Regions from separate parts of the Cupriavidus sp. SIMBA_020 genome, predicted to be linked through region 2. Evidence: predicted binding sites of a transcription regulator. Region 2 holds the regulator's gene; the other holds the start of a gene.

Region 1 (8,366 bases), on a different contig from region 2:
CTTCGGCCCGAACATGGACCCGAAGCGTCTGGTACATGACGCCCTGGTAGAGCTGCAGCGCCGGCGCGCGGCACTCTGCCTTCCGCCCGGAACATGCGAGAAGCAGGAGGGGCGCCACTGATGGGTCGAACGCAATCGCGGTGTTGCGCGGGAAGAGGTCCAACTGAAGCGGCATGGAGCTTTGGGTAAGGGTGATCGCTCCTTCAGCCTACCCCGCTGAATCCGAAGTCAAGGGCATGTCCGTAGCCGCATGCTCGGTGTGACTAAGGCCCCGCCAAGCTTATGTCGCGTGCTCGCCAGCCCTCTCTCGCGCCGCGTGGTCCGTTGCGGGAATTTGCGGGTTAGAAACGATGGGCGGCGCCGACGTGGCGGACAGCCCCGCGTTCGCCGTACGGATCTCGTCGACATACGCCGGTCGGTGCAATGACAACAATAAGGGGGATGCGGCAGCTGGCCCCCGGCGCTTCAGAATGTGTACGCTGACCAAACCGCCGGGAGCCGGCTCTATCGAGAGCCGCAAAGGCGCAGCCGAGGCGTCGTTGGCGGCTGCCGGCGTGCGTACCGCAAAGACCAGCGCTTCTGTGGCGGCGGCGAGGCCCTGCAGTCGACGGATGTTCTCCGCCCGGGCGCGGGGGAGCCACGCAATGACGGCGCCCAAGGCATTGGATCGAAGGATGGTCTCGCACGCCCATTGGGTGTCTGAAGGCGTTTCAGTTTTTACCCAGCGCACATTCTCGGCCAGGCCATCGCGGGATAGCTCGAGCCCGTTGGGAGCGAAGGGGCACCCCACCAACCAAATAGGGCGGCCGCGGTCGGCCACAGCGCGAAGAGCGCCGCGCACTATTGATAGTTCGCCGACGCCGGGCTGCCTGACGATCAGCTCCGCGACTGAACCCGCTGCCCAGCCTCTGCCCGGCAGCTCCTGGTCCAGCGCCTCGATCAGGCTCGGCACAACCTTGCCTACCGAGCGAGCAAGCTGGCTGGCCCTCCAAAGGGAAGGGTGAATCGACGCCGGATCGTCGAGCGGACGCACAACGGGTTCCGCCCCCGACTTTTCGGGACACGGGGCGTCCAGAGGTGCTGGCACAGCCGCCGCGGACGGAGCAAGCAGGGCGTCCCCATCCACTGCTGGCGGATCCGGGAGGAGGCTCAGTTGGGGGTCCGTTGCCTGGGAAGGTCGCTTGGCGGTCTGCATCATAACTGTATATATATACAGGGCAGAGTCTCTACCGGCAAGCCGCGATGGCCACACGCGGCGAGCGGGCCACAAGCGCACACGCGTCATTGGTATCTGATAGCTACCATGTCCAGGCTTTGCTCAAACGTCGGGGCGGGGGCTGCGGGACGCCTCCCGACGTCAAGGATAGCTGGTAGCTACTAGCTATTGGGGGAAATCATGGAGGCCAAGGCCGCCGGCCAGCCACGACCGTCGCAGAACGACCCATAGCTGTCCTCCGTGTGTCTCAGAAACGGACGTTGCCACGCGCGACGTCACGGCGGCATTGCGCCACGTCGTAGACGTCAAAGGGGGAACGCTTCCGGATAGAGACGTCGCGCCTCTGCCTCATCGACTGTGTCAGCGAAGCGCTCATGCTGCTCCCAATACGTTTCGCAAGCAGAGCAGCGATGCAATCGGGAGTGCAGCGTGAGACTGACGGCCAATTCGACGGGCCGCTGGCCCGATTCCCACTGTCCCCGACACGTCGGACATCCTTTCTTGTTCCATGCTGTGGACATGTATCTCCTATCGTCGCGGCTAATATGGGAGGGCGGCTAGTGGCCGACTCGCCGCCTCGGTTGCGTGGCCGTGTTAGCAGCCGACCCGAAGCGGACGATCAACCTGCTCTCAAGCGCCCATCAATGAAGCTGGAATACGATCTTTTGCGTGCTACTTCGAACAACGCCATCGGCGGGACAAGTCACTGCTTCTACAGCTCTAGATCCCGCCTCATCGAGGACGCGATAGCCTGAGCTCTGAATGACTTGAATGACTTTCGCATGACCCTGCCCATCTGATTCGACGGCAAAGAGAACCGCTCCGTCCATGCCGCTTGCGCGAGCTCTACTCGGATAAATGGGGGAAAGCTCGGAGCAGTATTTTCCAACCCAATTTGGTTCCGCAGGAATAATCTCGGCAGCCCATCCCAAGGGGGTGACTGTCGGCAATCCAAGCAGAATTGCCAATTTAAGGGTCTGGAGTCGCATAGCGATGGTGTTGTCAGAAAGATGGCAAGTCGAAACGTTAGCTTTTGAAACCGCTTTCATCGCATTATGGCCGGCTTTGAGCCCATTGTATCGACCAGGCAAGTAGCTATGTCGACAGACCGCTTTTGGCCGGTCGCTGCCCTCGATGCGTTGCGGGTGCCGGAGGCAATTGCCGACTCTCAAGCGACTTTCGTCAATCCAAGGGGGCGCACTAGTCAAGTAATGGATCCCGCTAGCTTCAGCCTTGATTTGCACGCCGGCGTAGTGCATTCCGGGAAATCAATAGGGAGAAATGTATCTATCGGGCAAGGAAGGAGCTCGAAGCGTCTCCGCGGATGCCCCATGAACACCACGTGCCGTCGGCCGATTGCTGAACGAGGACAAAGTCACCGGCATCCTCATCGAACAAGAGTCGATGGCAAATGTCTTCGGCGACAACGTAAGCTTTCCGTTTGCCTTTCGGCAGCCGGTCCTGGGCCGGTATGAGGGCGTCGTCGCAGTCATATCGGGTCTCATACGGCTCGACAAGCAAGTTGCGCATTTTGTCGAGTTCTTGCGAGATTTTCTCGATGCCCCATGGCTCGCCAACGGTAGTTCCTTTGGGTGGCGTGCGGAAATCCGCCATGTATTGCGCCATATCGTCGAGGACCTTGGCCCTGAGTAGTTTGAGCGCAGCTTCCGTGACCATTATTTTCCCGTAAGGAGTTACGCGTTGCGACAGCCTGATTCATCCAATCGTCGTACAAAGGCAAGTAATTCAAATTGTCGGATCGAGCTTAGCAGAGGCCGTCTCAGCAATGACATGTCGCGAAGTGGGGTGTTGGAAGTTGGGGACGGTAGTCAGTAGGCGATGCGGCCTTCGCTGAAAGTTCGTTCCGCAGTGACCGCCCTAAGCGAATGACTCCTACTGGCCGCTCACGGCTGTCTCGATAACGGACCTCCCTCAGTGCAGAGGAGCGGCCCGCGCAGCGGCAATGCGCGCCTGCGCGAGCTTAAAGGCATCGCCTTCCCAAACATCCACCTGGCTGCCGTCTGCTAGATATTGTTGAAGGAAGTCCTTCGCGAAGCTCCATGGGTGGTAGAGCCCGCCTGCTTCGCTCGCTTTCGCGCTGTTGATGAACCAGAGGTCAAGGATTGCAACGTCGATGGTCTCGGACAAATGAAGCGCCTTCCTTGTACCCGTCCGCCAGTCGCCTCCCGCGTCCGCGAAGAACACCGGATGTTTGGCAATCAGTGCGCCGATTGATTCCTGGGTCTCGGCGGGTAGCTGCCCTACCACGTCGAGAACAAGGAACTCGAAGAACAGGTCCAACCAGCGCTTTTGTTGATGGTATGGAGCCATCGTCGCATAGAGGGAATCCAGCGAGAGTGGGAGGTTCGGTGCCGCATTTTCTGCAACGGGTTCAGCTTGCTCGGAAGGCGGGGCGGGAGAGCGAAGTAGTTTGATGGCGCGCTTGAACATGGGCAGTGGAGACGTTATGGGCGGCTCACGCCGCAAATCTGGATGATAATTGAAGGTCCGATGTTGGCTGCGACTATTCCAGTCGGTAATCCGGCGAACCGATCGCGGCAGGAAGAAGTCGACCCTTCACGGTCGTTCACTAAATCTCGAAGCGCATAGCCAGGTCCAGAAAGCTGTCAGCAATGCGGATGGCGCACTCTGGCGCCATGCCGATCATGGGCAGCATAAATACAGCCCCGGTAGGGTCAAATGCCAACAGCTCTCCGCAACCATTTCCGGCGAAAGCCAGGAACCCAGGCGCGTAGGTTTCGACTTCAACGTCGGAGTTATTGCCGGCAATTTCCTTGACCGGCCATAGCGCAACATACCCCGGTCTCGCTCCCTCCAGAGTAAATCCTTCGAAGACTCCGTGGGCCGCTAAGTAGTCAATGTACTGACGTGGGATAGAAGGCAACATGTGTTGGCTCTCGGTGTCAGATTTCCATGGTTATTGCCAGCGAACGTGGCAGGTGACGAAGCTTAGAAACGACCTAAGGTCGCGAATAGTCTACGTCCGAATCGCCGAACACGCGCTTAACAGCGAGGGGACGCCTGTCGGAGATATCCTCGTTTGGCTGCAGTCGATCCGGATACGCCAGCTCGAAACTTAACGTGCCATTGTTAATCGCGTAGCTCAATACACGCCACTCTGAATTGCCTGGAGTATCCTTCCACGTCTGCCAAAGGGCGTAGACCACCTCTACCATCTGAGTTGGGCCGTAACGGAAGCGAACCGGCTTATCGGATGTCCGGTAAAAGAGGTCTGCCGAGACTACCCCATCTTCCACCTCTGCATATAACAACAGTCGATCCACCGGCTCCCCGGCTGCCTCCAATGCCAATCTTCCGAGCTCCTGATAAAGCGATTCGAGTTTTGTAGAGCTCATACGTGCCCATTCCTCATGTGAGTGAGACTATCTTGTGCGCGATTGTCGGCGAGTTGAGCCGCGAGGTCGACTGACCGTTTGTGGCCGGTAGCGGCCGCTCGGGTGAGGGCCATTGTCCCAGGTTCGACTGCCGTTTCGAGGATGAGGCTAAATCAAAACGGGTTCGGGAAAAGCTCTATGCCAAGACAGAATCTCCACGCCGTCCCGTAGCCCCACAATCCAAAATGGATCCGATTGAAGTAACGCCTCCACCTCGGCTTTGTGGGCGGCCTTGACAATCCATAGGCCTCCTACTGGCGGAGAATCCAATTCTGACCTGAGCGAGCCTGCCGCAAGTACCTTGGATTGATGGCGTCTCAGCCAATCCAAGTGCGCCTCCATGTTTGCCGCGCGCAAATGGAAATTGCCTGGATTGTCAACGAAACGAACAGCAAACAGCATTAACCACCTCCGCCGGGATGAGCGGCGCCACTGCCGCATTCAGAATATTACGACACCGATCGCGGTGCCTATCGCGGGCTCCGGTGCAGCCCTTGGTTCAAAAACCCCGTAGCCGTTCGCCCGTCCCCACCCCGCTCCAAACGCAGGCACAAGCGGCCAGCGACACCGCCTGACGGGCACCCCACAAACCGCACGCCCATGCCGACATTTGAATTTGCCGCGCGCCCCGACATCTGAGACCGCCCTGGACATTCGATGTCGAAAACTGGTCGAATAATACTTATGTTAAATAAGTCACGACGTGATTTAATGCCTCGCTTGCTTTCACACCAGGCGGACCAGCATGCGAGCGCACAGCGCACCGGAGCTTCACCTTCCGGCCGCGTGATATGGTTGCAGCTCCCCAACCACTCGACCATGCGACCATGGCATCCGATTTCAAGACCGGCTCATACGACATTATTTGGCCCGATGGCGCCATGGCACCCGTGCGCATCCAGGGTGAGTTTCTGATGTTCTTCGACGCCCCAGTGGACCCGTTATCGGGCGCGCTCCGGGTGAGCCTTCCACCTGGCACTTCGAAGGAACACATGCCGGCTATGCCTGGGCGTGACGATGAGACGCGCCATCGGATCGAGGGCAGAACCCTGCAGTTGCAAACTCCGGGTGGCGTGGTGCAGCTTACGCTCACACTGGAGTGAGGCCCGTGGCTAGCCGGACGCCGTACTGATGGACGCGGCGCGGCGAAATCGCCGTGCTAGGATGCATGGGCGGACGGGCGTGTTGAGAGGGCCAGCCGGGCAACCCGGCCGGCACGGTGCTTAGCGCGCCAGCAATTGGCCACAAAACCGCCTCCGGGCGGTTTTTTTGTGTCTCGCCGCCGTGCCGGGCCCGCAGAAATCGTTTCCGCCGCCGCCATTATGAAGAATAAAGTAGATTACCAGTCAAACGACTACGATAGACAATCACAGAGATTTGTCATTCCTTTGTACATCAAAGATGATCTAGACAACTTCGAATTTTCATCTACCGGCACATTGGCCAAGTACAAGGGGCATCACTATATATTATTTGCTGCGCACGCATTGGCCGGCAACCTGGATTTTGATAGGGTCCACATATTTGGGGCGGACGGCCAATTCCATCAGATAAAAGCTCTTTCGATCGGCCACCACGTATTCAGCGATCAAGATATAGTGATCGTCGACTGCTTTAATCAGGTGATGGACGGAAAAAACTATTTCAACTTAGACCAACATAGTCTCATCGGATTTGAAAAAAAAGTGTTTGCTTGGACAGGCTTCCCGGCGAGCCTATCAAACTCCAAGCAGGTTCACAGAAGCAACACTCCAGATAAACTAAAAGAAAGATTTGTGTCCGTCACCGACCATGGGAGCTATTTCAATAATGCCCGTTACTTTACAATACACGCGAAATTGAAAGCGAACAACAAAATCCAAATAGCAGGGGTATACAATCGCAAAAATGTAAATCTGAAATATAAAGGCAATGCGAGCACCGGCCCCCATCCAAAAGGCATGAGTGGCGGGGCCATGTATTTTTTTGCAAAAGATACTATCCTCAAGTCTAGTCTTGATGAGACATTTCGATTTGCTGGAATTGGCATAGAATACAAAGACAACACAATTATCGGTGTGCCCAGATCGAAAATCGTAGAGCTGCTAGAACTATTCGATAAAGAAATGCCGTTGCGCCTTGCTTTAGCCTCAAACCATGACCCCGATAACGGGGCTGGCCAAAATTAAAATATGGGCCCTAGAGCGACACCTGATTAGCGACCACTTCAACGTCTGTCGCCGACGCTCGAGGTTTGGAGGAACGCGGCCAACTGCTGCGGTTTCGTGTGACAAATTAAACCCCCGGTGCGGGGCGCATCTTCGATCGCAAAAGCGCTGAACCATAAGATGATCTTCAACGACTGCAGAGTCCAATCGTTTGGCGCCGAAGGCGAGGTGCCCGGCATATGCCTGATCAAACTGGACGCAAAAAATATCGCGCTTGAATACGAAGATGAGTATGGGCAGGTCGTTTACACGGGCCAAGCAGAACACCCTGGTCACTATGTTTTGCGCTGCCCTGATCGAAAGGGACTAGCTACCTTGCATCGTATGCCTGGGAGCAGCATCCTGGAAGGATTTTGGCGCGAGGGCGACGCTACAGGGATGTGGCGCATCCACCTGCCGGAGTTGGTCGATTTGGCCTAACGCCATGGTGACCGGCGCTCATCTTTGACCTCCGGTTGCTAGTTTGCTACGGGACTCCCCAGTCCCTGAGGCAAATGACGGTGACCCGGTCGACCCCATTCAGGGGACTGAAGGCCTCGCGTACCGTACTACCGGTAGCGGCTCGTCAGCCGCTGAGTCTGCCGCGTGCTCAGGTGCCGCCTCGGTGCGGTGGCTCCGCCGGTTTGTGGAAATCCTGAAGGCATGGCTTGATTCTGCACTGTATATTCATACAGTTATAGTCCTGTAGGACGCGGGCCGATACCGAGCCAGCCGTGCGCGCGGGACACTGAGCGTCATACCCCCAGACACAGGAGACGATCATGGCCAATGCAGACATCCACGTGGTGCCCGCCGGTGAAGGCTGGGCGGTCGAGGCCGCCGGCGGTGGCAAGCGCACGATGTACGCAACCCAGGACGAGGCGATCAAGGCCGGCACCGAACGCGCACAGCGCGACAAGGTCGAGCTACTCATCCACGGTCGCGACGGACAGATCCGAGAGCGCAACTCCTTCGGGCACGACCCCCGCAACGTCAAGGGCTGACGCCTTGCCCTTAGTTCACTAAAATATCGATGTCGCCGCCCGCAGGCGCGACGCACCAGTCAATTGAGGCAGCCCGCTCCCGCAGCGGGCTTTTTTTTGCGCTTGTCGGCAGCTGGCTGATCACTGTTTCCGCCTTTCGCCTACGGCGCACGGGGAACACATCTCCTACGCTCGTCTCATCCCCCTCGAAATTTCAGGAGTGCATGATGGCTGCGCGCTCTATCGCCTCGCTTTCGATCAGCTTCGGCTTGGTCTCGATCCCCGTAAAGGTCTTTTCCGCCACAGAGAGTAAGGCGGCCATCGGCTTCAATCTTCTCCACAAAGGCTGCGGCTCCCGCCTGCGACAGCAATACATCTGCCAGCGCGAGGGTGTCGTGGTGGACCGGGTCGATATGGTCAAAGGCTACGAGTTCGAGAAGGACCAGTATGTGATCTTCGAGCCAGACGAGTTGAAAGCCCTCGAGGAGGCAACGCAACACACTATCGACATAGTCGCCTTCATGCCACTGGCAGCCATCGACCCTATCTACTACGACAAGGCGTA
Region 2 (8,366 bases):
GGCCTGCACGCGCCGGGCATGGGCTTCGGCGTTGGGCAGGTCGTTGACGAGGGCTTCCAGCTCGTGGGCGGCGGTCACCGCGCAATCGGCGTGCTGGTTGAAGTATTCGAAGAACTTGCCCTCGGTGGGCATGAATCGGCCGAACATGAAATGTCCTTGTGGCGCGCTCGCTGGCGCGTCAGGTTGTGTTGCAAAGGAGAGCCCGGCACACGCCGGCGCAGATTGCACGACAGCCGCGCTGGGCGGCTGTCATCAAAGCGCAATATTTTACAGGGTTACGGCCCGGTCAGGGGTCGCCTTATGGGATCAGGTGTCGTTGTCAAAGAACGCCGGGCCACCGCTGAAGTTGTCGAACTTCGTGAATTGACCCAGGAACGTGAGCCGAACGGTGCCGATCGGGCCGTTACGCTGCTTGCCGATGATGATTTCCGACGTGCCCTTGTCCTGCGAATCGGGGTTGTAGACTTCGTCTCGATAAATGAACAGGATCACATCGGCATCCTGCTCGATAGCACCGGATTCACGCAGGTCGGACATCACCGGACGCTTGTTCGGACGCTGTTCCAGGCTTCGGTTCAACTGCGACAGCGCGATCACTGGGCAGTTGAGTTCCTTGGCGAGGCCCTTCAGCGACCGGGAAATCTCCGAAATTTCGGTTGCGCGGTTCTCGCCGCCGCCGGAGCCGGACATCAGCTGAAGGTAATCGATGATGATCAGGCCGAGCTGCCCGCACTGGCGCGCCAGGCGGCGCGAACGCGCCCGCAGCTCCATCGGGTTCAGTGCCGGCGTTTCGTCGATAAACAGCTGCGCGTCATTCATGCGCTGGATGGCATGGGTCAGGCGCGGCCAGTCCTCGTCCAGCAGGCGGCCGGTACGCAGCCGGTGCTGGTCCAGCCGGCCTACCGAGCCCAGCATACGCATGGCCAGCTGCACGCCAGCCATTTCCATCGAGAACACGGCCACGGGCAGACCCTGCTCCACGGCCACATGTTCGCCGATGTTCAGCGAAAATGCCGTCTTACCCATCGACGGACGGCCCGCCACGATGATCAGGTCACCGGCCTGCATGCCGCTGGTCATTTTGTCCAGGTCGATGAAGCCTGTGGGCACGCCGGTCACGTCAGTGGCGGTATCGCGGTGGTACAACTCATCGATCCGCTCCACCACCTGCGTCAGCAGCGGTTGGATTTCCTGGAAGCCTTTCTGGCCCCGCGAGCCCTCTTCGGCAATCGCAAAAACCTTGGATTCTGCCTCATCAAGCAGTTCGCGCACCTCGCGGCCCTTCGGCGCGAAAGCGGCCGAGGCAATGTCGTCCGCCACGGTGACCAGCTTGCGCAGCACCGAGCGCTCGCGCACGATTTCCGCGTAGCGGCGGATATTGGCCGCGCTCGGCGTGTTCTGCGCCAGGGAGTTCAGGTAGGCCAGCCCACCCACCTCCTCGGCCTTGCCGGCAACCTGGAGCATTTCATACACGGTGATCACGTCCGCCGGCTTGGTGGCGGAGATCAGGCGCGCAATGCCCTGGAAGATGAGGCGGTGATCGAAGCGGTAGAAGTCCGATTCGGAGAGGAAGTCGGCAATACGGTCCCAGGCGGCATTATCCAGCAGCAGACCGCCGAGTACCGATTGCTCGGCCTCGATGGAGTGCGGGGGAACCTTGAGACTGTCTAGTTGGGGATCGGCGGCAGGCGCATTCATGGGGTGGGATTATAGCGGCGCCGGACCCGACCCAAGGGCGCGGCGGCAATAAAAAAGGCAGGAGCGCGGCTCCTGCCTTCTTGTGCATCGGACACACCGGCCGGGGCCGGCGCATCGATACGGTGCTGCTTAGACGTGCTCGCCCAGGACGGACACGGTCACGTCCACCACCACGTCGGTGTGCAGCGCAACGCTGACCGGGTGGTCGCCAACGATCTTCAGCGGGCCGTTCGGCAGACGCACTTGGGCCTTCTCGACCTTGAAGCCTTGGGTTTCCAGGGCTTCGGCGATGTCGGCGTTGGTCACCGAACCAAACAGGCGGCCGTCCACACCCGACTTCTGGGTGATCTGGAGGGTCAGACCGTTCAGCTTCTCGCCTTCGCCTTGGGCGGCGGCCAGCTTCTCGGCGGCGGCCTTCTCCAGCTCGGCGCGCTTCACTTCGAACTCGGCGATCGCGGTTTGCGTGGCGCGACGTGCCTTCTTCGACGGGATCAGGAAGTTACGAGCGTAACCGTCCTTCACGCGAACGATGTCGCCCAGGTTGCCCAGGTTGATGACTTTTTCCAGCAGAATGACTTGCATCGTGTATTTCTCCTTGCGGTCCTGGGACTATCAGTTCTTGTGCAGGTCGGTGTACGGCATCAGCGCCAGGAAGCGGGCGCGCTTGATGGCCGTATCCAGCTGACGCTGATAGTGAGCCTTGGTACCGGTCAGACGAGCCGGCGTGATCTTGCCGTTATCGCCGATGAAGTCCTTCAGGGTGTCCAGATCCTTGTAATCGATCTGTTCCACGCCAGCCACGGTGAAGCGGCAGAAGCGCTTGCGCTTGAACAGCGGGTTCTGTTGCTGGAAGCGCTTCTTGTTCTTGTTGTCACGTTTGACGAATGCCATGATTCAATCCTTTACGAATGCTTTACATCCAGTGATGTGAAAGACGAGTGCCTTGCTGTTGCGGTGCCTGCGGGCGAGGAATCCTTCGCAGTCGAGCAGCGTGCCGAGCGGTAACCGCTCCAGACGCTGGCCGACGGGACCAATCCCCATCGCCGCGATGGCGAATTCCACCTGCCGGGGCGTTTCCGCCTCCATGACCTCGCCGACATGCTGCAGGATGCAGTTGACGACGGGCACGCCGGCCGGGGTGTAGCGCAGCGCATCGCGCTCCGCGAGGGTGGCGGTCAGCCTTAACTGGTTCACCGCTGTGCTCCCCCGCTCTCGCTACCTGGCCTGCCGTGGTGGATTTCGCCTGCCACGACTGGCACCGCAGACTGCATTCAGGCAGCCTGGCCTTCCGTGGTCGTTTGCGCGGCCTTGCGGGCTTCTTCGCGCTGCACTTCCTTCATCATCGGCGAAGGAGCGGTCTCGGCCTTCTTGGTCTGCACGATCAGGTGACGCAACACGGCGTCATTGAACTTGAAGGCGTGCTCGAGTTCGGCCAGGGTGTCCTTGCCGCATTCGATGTTCAGGCAAACGTAGTGAGCCTTGGCCAGCTTCTGGATCATGTAGGCCATCTGACGGCGGCCCCAGTCTTCCACGCGGTGAACCTGGCCGTTTTGCGACGTGACGAGCTGCTTGTAACGCTCGATCATCGCCGGCACTTGTTCGCTTTGGTCCGGATGGACGATAAATACGATTTCGTAATGACGCATTGACGCTCCTTTTGGATGTAGCCACCCGGGCGCCATGTCCGGTGTGGCAAGGTTGAATAGCCCGCGAGTATAGCCCGGTTCCGGACCAGCACGCAAGCTGACATCCCGGCCGCACGCCGGGAATCCCTCAGTATTGACGGAAAACGGCCTGCAGGCGAGTCGGATCGGCGCCAAGCGACGCATCCGCCGCCAGCGCCAGCAGCAGCAGCACACGCGACTTGTAGGGATTGAGATTTCCGGCGGAGGCGAATTCACCCGAGGTCGGTCGCGGGCGTGCCGGCCCCGCCACATGGCCGGCGCCCGTGCGCGAGCTTCGCACCACGGCCACCCCCCGTGCGGCCGCATCGGCCAGCGCGTCGCCCAGCGTCTCATGGACCGAGCCATTGCCGGTGGCTGCCACCACGAACCCCTTCACGCCGGCCGAGACCATCGCATCCACGGCCACCCTGCCCGGCTGGGCATAGCTCGCCACGATCTCGACGAGCGGCCACGCCGCGGGCACGGGCAGCGCGGGCGCGTCATTGGGGGCCAGCGCACGCGTGAAGCGCACGTAGGCATCCTGCACGAAACCGATCGGACCGCCTGCCGGCGACGTGAACGCATCCACCGCCGAGGTATGACCCTTGGCGACATCGCGCGCCGCATGAATCTCCTGGTTCAGCACCACGAGCACGCCCTGCCCGCGCGCTTCCGGGCTTGCCGCCACGCGCACCGCGTCAAGCAAATTCAGCGGACCATCGGCCGAGAGCGACGTGGAGGGGCGCATTGCCGCCGTCAGCACCACCGGCACCGAACCCCGGTGCGTCAGGTGCAGGAACATCGCCGTTTCTTCAAGCGTGTCGGTGCCGTGCGTGATGACCACGCCCGCCACATCGGGCTGCGCAATCCAGTGCTCCACGCGCGCGGCGAGCGTCGTCCACAAGCTGAAGGCCATGTCCTTGCTGTCGATCTGGGCCACCTGCTCCGTCTCCACACGAGCCACCTCGCCCAGCGCGGGCACGGCCTGGACGAGTGACGAGACCGGCACGGTGGCCGCGCGGTACTGCGCAGTGCTTGCGGAACTGCCGGATGAGCCGGCGATGGTGCCGCCGGTGGCGAGCACGACGATACGGGGCAATGACGTAGACATATAGCGAGAAAATCGAGCGAAATGAGCGCGGGTCCGGGCGATTGTAACTGTGGCGCGCCGGACGCCGCGCCTCTCGCAAACCCGTGCCGCCGGGCGCACTGGCGCTGCCGGGGTGTCGTGCATGCCCGACATCGTCACTGCAAATTGTGCTTGCACTTCACTCGATACTGTATAAAATCACAGCATACTGTTTAAACATACAGTGCTTCGGCACGAGAGATCGGCGACCCATGGCGACCCTGACACCCCGGCAGCAGCAGATCTTCGACCTGATCCGCAACACGATCCGGCACACCGGCATTCCGCCCACCCGCGCGGAGATCGCGTCGGAATTCGGTTTCTCCTCGCCCAACTCTGCCGAGGAACACCTGCGGGCGCTGGCCCGCAAGGGTGTGATCGAACTGACGCCAGGGGCATCGCGCGGCATCCGCCTCAAGGTGGCACGCAGCGATTCGGAGATGCCAGACCAGTTCTCACTACCGATGGCCGGCGTGATGCAGTTGACGCTGCCGCTCGTAGGCCGCGTGGCCGCAGGCAGCCCGATCCTTGCCGCCGAACACATCGACCGTCAATACCAGGTGGACGCCTCCGTATTTGACGATCGCCCTGATTACCTACTGCGCGTGCGGGGCCTGAGCATGCGCGATGCCGGCATCCTCGACGGTGACCTGCTGGCCGTGAGGAAAGCCAGCGAAGCGGCCAACGGCAAGATCGTCGTCGCACGCATCGGCGACGACGTGACCGTCAAGCGCCTGAAGCGGCGCGGCGACATGATCGAGCTGATCGCCGAGAACCCGGATTTCGAGAATATCGTGGTGCAGGCCGGCCGCGAGGAATTTTCCCTGGAAGGCATCGCCGTTGGGCTGATCCGCTCCTCGGGCTTCTGATTTCCGAGACTGGGCAGGCGTCCGCCTGTCCCGGTCCCCAGATTTGCATTGCCAACGCCGCCCCGTTCTCCCCGGACGACGGGCGCGGACTCCTGCTGTCGCAAACTTCGAGGTGCCGCCATGCTACAAGTCAACCACACTGCTTCCCGCCGCCCGGTCAAGCCCGTACCGTTCCGCCAGACCAAGGGCGTGCGCGTCTACCAGGGCGCCCAGCGTCGCACGATGGTCGGCAGCATGGCCGCGATCTGCCGGATGCTGGAGCTTGCGGATATGCCCGGCAAGCTGGACGCATAAGCCGCTAGCGGCGGATCCGCGCCGCCAAAATCATTGTAAATTGTGCAGTTGCGAGCCCACCACGTGAAATTAAGAGAACGATTAATTCTGCGGGGAAGGTGCTTTACACTCGATGGCGCGCACCCGTAGTCCTGGCGCATTGGCGCCGATGCGCGAAACCGGAACTTGTCGACCCGCCGAGTGCCGGTTTTTTTTCGCTCCACCACCTGGGTCGGGCTAATCAACCTGGGTACATGCCTGTCATGTTCTTGCGCAGGCGATCCCACAGCATGCGGACGCGCCGTACAGTCGCGCTCAAACCCGCCGAATAGCCGGGATCGTAATAGTGAATCAGTAACGACCGGCGCTCGCCAACTTCCACATCCAGATTGGCATGCTGGAGCACAAAGCCGTTGAAGACATAGACGCTACCCGGCTCCACCGGCACGCGATTGCAGCGGCCACGCCGCAGATCGCGAAGTGTCAGCCATTTTCTGAACGGGAACGGCAGATTGCGCTGAATGCCATGGCGAAGCTTGCAGAAGACATTGCTGACCGTGGATACCGCCACGCGCGGCGGGTGATAAACCAGCAGATCGCCGTTGCAAACGCCATCGGGCGCGAGCTTCAACGGAATCAGCAGCGTCAGCAAATGCGAATCGTAGTGGCGGCAATGGCTCTCGTTGCGCGTTGACGTGCTGGCACAACGAATCACGTGGAATGCCTCCCAGCGCAAAGACTTCTTCAAGAGTGTGGCGGCCAAGGCCCGGGTCTCGGCGCACACCGTCTGCTCAAGCTTGCGGAAGGCTTCATTGCGGCGCAATAACTCGGCCATCGCGAATGGCTCGGCGCGCTCAGGCTGTTCGCCGAAGGATCGATCGATGGCCGCATTTATTTCAGCCAAGGTCGGCATCGGGATTACACCGGAGAATGCCGCCAGTGCGACATCAGGGTTGAATCGAATTCGCTCCGCCACAGTATGACCTCGCGCTTCGTGTAGGCGATTGCCTGGATGATATGGATTAGACCAGTTGGCCCGTCGTGAAGCGTAGCGAAAATCATTCTCGAAAACCTGTCGTTATGTGTGCTGGCACACACGATCAGGGAACAACGTCAACGATACACACGCCCCGACGGTTTTCCGGCACATGAACCGATCAGCGATTATTCTTTTGGTGAAGAATCGACGGGCACTAGCTGGCTACGTAAGGAAAGCTATGAGGACAAGGCTGGCGGCATGGCTCCTGGTCATCACTGCGCTGATTTCAGGGCCGGGGCTTGCTGCCGAATTCGGCAGCAAGGGCGGCCCCGAGCCTGCCAATATCGATCAAATTGCCGCCCTTCTTCACGAAGCCCCCTACGACCTGGAGCTGCTGATCAGCTTCGGGACATCAAAGGGCGGTTCGGCTGGCCACATCGCCCTGGGTGTCCGTGACGACGCGCTAGGCGATGACATCGTCTATTCGGCAAACTTCTACGCCGACCGCTCGCCCAAACACGAGAATGATTTTTACACCGCCGATCTGATGGCCGGCATCCCTAAGAAGGAATATCTGTTCAAGACCGCTTCCTCCATCGCGGAAAAGACGATGTTCGGCCTCGACTATGGCGAGATTTACAAGCGATCAGTGATTGGTGTGCGAGTCTTCGGCGTGCCTACTCAGGAAAAGCACTCGCTGGTCGATTACTTCCGCCGCATCAATGACGATTACCATCGACGGGCAACGAGCACCGAATATCACAGCGGCACGATCCAGTACGATTATTTGCGCCTGAACTGCGCCAAGACTATCGGTGCCGCATTCAAGTACGGTGCCGGCTACAAGGATCTGGCGATAAAGAGTCCCAAAGTCCTGTCCGGGCGGCGCGTGGTAGCAGCTGCGACCGCAAACATTCCCACGGAGATGGCGATGAAGCTAATCAAGGAATGGGGCAAGCGCGGCTACGGTATGGACGTGGTGCTGTACAAAAAGTACAGCAACTCCACCTATGTGGAACCTCGTGAAGAGGAGCGAGTGGCATTCAAGGACCTGCCCAACCGCTTTCCCTCCGTCCTGTCCCTCGATTTCCGCAGGGAACAAGGCGCCTATCGCGACTTCGACAATCTTTATGCGATGTACCTGTTCTACAACCTGGGCCGGTTCAGCGTGCGCGTGAACGAGCAGACGCTGCTGCTGGAGATCGAGAAGGACAAGGAACCGATGCCCTATCTGCAAGCCGCTGAACTGGCCAAGGCCAGCGCTAAATCGGACAGCGAGAAGTTCCGCCGTCACGCCGTCTTTGACCCGCTCGGCACAAAGATCGGCGAGACGCCGGACAACACCCATCTCTACAATTTTCCGGAGGGGAAGCAAGGAAGGACTTCGCCCTAAGCCCGGCCAACTGACATGACAACACGCGCGTAGAAAAGCAAAACGGCCACTGAGAAGTGGCCGTTTTGTTAAGCAATTTGGGGTGGCTGATGGGACTCGAACCCACGACGACAGGAATCACAATCCTGGACTCTACCAACTGAGCTACAGCCACCGTAGAGGTTTTGCCAGCTTGCCGCTGGCGCTTTCGCTATCCGGCGTTGCCGTTCAACGAAAACCAAGATTCTACAAGGATCTTCAGAGGATGGCTAGTATTCCGCACAAAAAAATTTCACCTTCCTACCTGCCTTATCGACTGCCGTGCCACTTCGCTTCCAGCAGCACCGCCTCCTTGATCGCGGCAACGGTCTCGGCCTCGCTC

Evidence for each region. Region 2 encodes LexA, which represses DNA repair genes until DNA is damaged. Its sites were predicted from a motif close to ACTGTATNNNNATACAGT; they were not measured.
Region 1: a site for LexA is predicted at 1,200-1,217, ahead of imuA (translesion DNA synthesis-associated protein ImuA). Genes of this name have one in related genera too.

Annotation. Positions count from the first base shown of each region.
Region 1 covers NZ_JAWRWU010000011.1:84,842-93,207, forward strand. The annotation lists gene SB751_RS20275 (DUF6884 domain-containing protein) at 1-175, opposite strand, end outside; gene imuA (translesion DNA synthesis-associated protein ImuA) at 281-1,033, opposite strand; gene SB751_RS20285 (TonB family protein) at 1,858-2,265, opposite strand; gene SB751_RS20290 (hypothetical protein) at 2,504-2,893, opposite strand; gene SB751_RS20295 (hypothetical protein) at 3,149-3,667, opposite strand; gene SB751_RS20300 (SMI1/KNR4 family protein) at 3,807-4,124, opposite strand; gene SB751_RS20305 (hypothetical protein) at 4,198-4,593, opposite strand; gene SB751_RS20310 (YciI family protein) at 4,741-5,073, opposite strand; gene SB751_RS20315 (hypothetical protein) at 5,460-5,735, shown strand; gene SB751_RS20320 (hypothetical protein) at 5,871-6,800, shown strand; gene SB751_RS20325 (hypothetical protein) at 6,960-7,259, shown strand; gene SB751_RS20330 (DUF2188 domain-containing protein) at 7,601-7,822, shown strand; partial or broken gene SB751_RS20335 (Ku protein) at 8,080-8,366, shown strand, end outside.
Region 2 covers NZ_JAWRWU010000004.1:289,027-297,392, reverse strand. The annotation lists gene SB751_RS10565 (DUF47 domain-containing protein) at 1-147, opposite strand, end outside; gene SB751_RS10560 (replicative DNA helicase) at 307-1,698, opposite strand; gene rplI (50S ribosomal protein L9) at 1,828-2,280, opposite strand; gene rpsR (30S ribosomal protein S18) at 2,311-2,589, opposite strand; gene priB (primosomal replication protein N) at 2,593-2,892, opposite strand; gene rpsF (30S ribosomal protein S6) at 2,970-3,344, opposite strand; gene SB751_RS10535 (asparaginase) at 3,472-4,596, opposite strand; gene lexA (transcriptional repressor LexA) at 4,704-5,360, shown strand; gene SB751_RS10525 (hypothetical protein) at 5,481-5,654, shown strand; gene SB751_RS10520 (hypothetical protein) at 5,875-6,546, opposite strand; gene SB751_RS10515 (hypothetical protein) at 6,851-8,005, shown strand; tRNA gene SB751_RS10510 (tRNA-His) at 8,084-8,159, opposite strand; gene SB751_RS10505 (hypothetical protein) at 8,294-8,366, opposite strand, start outside.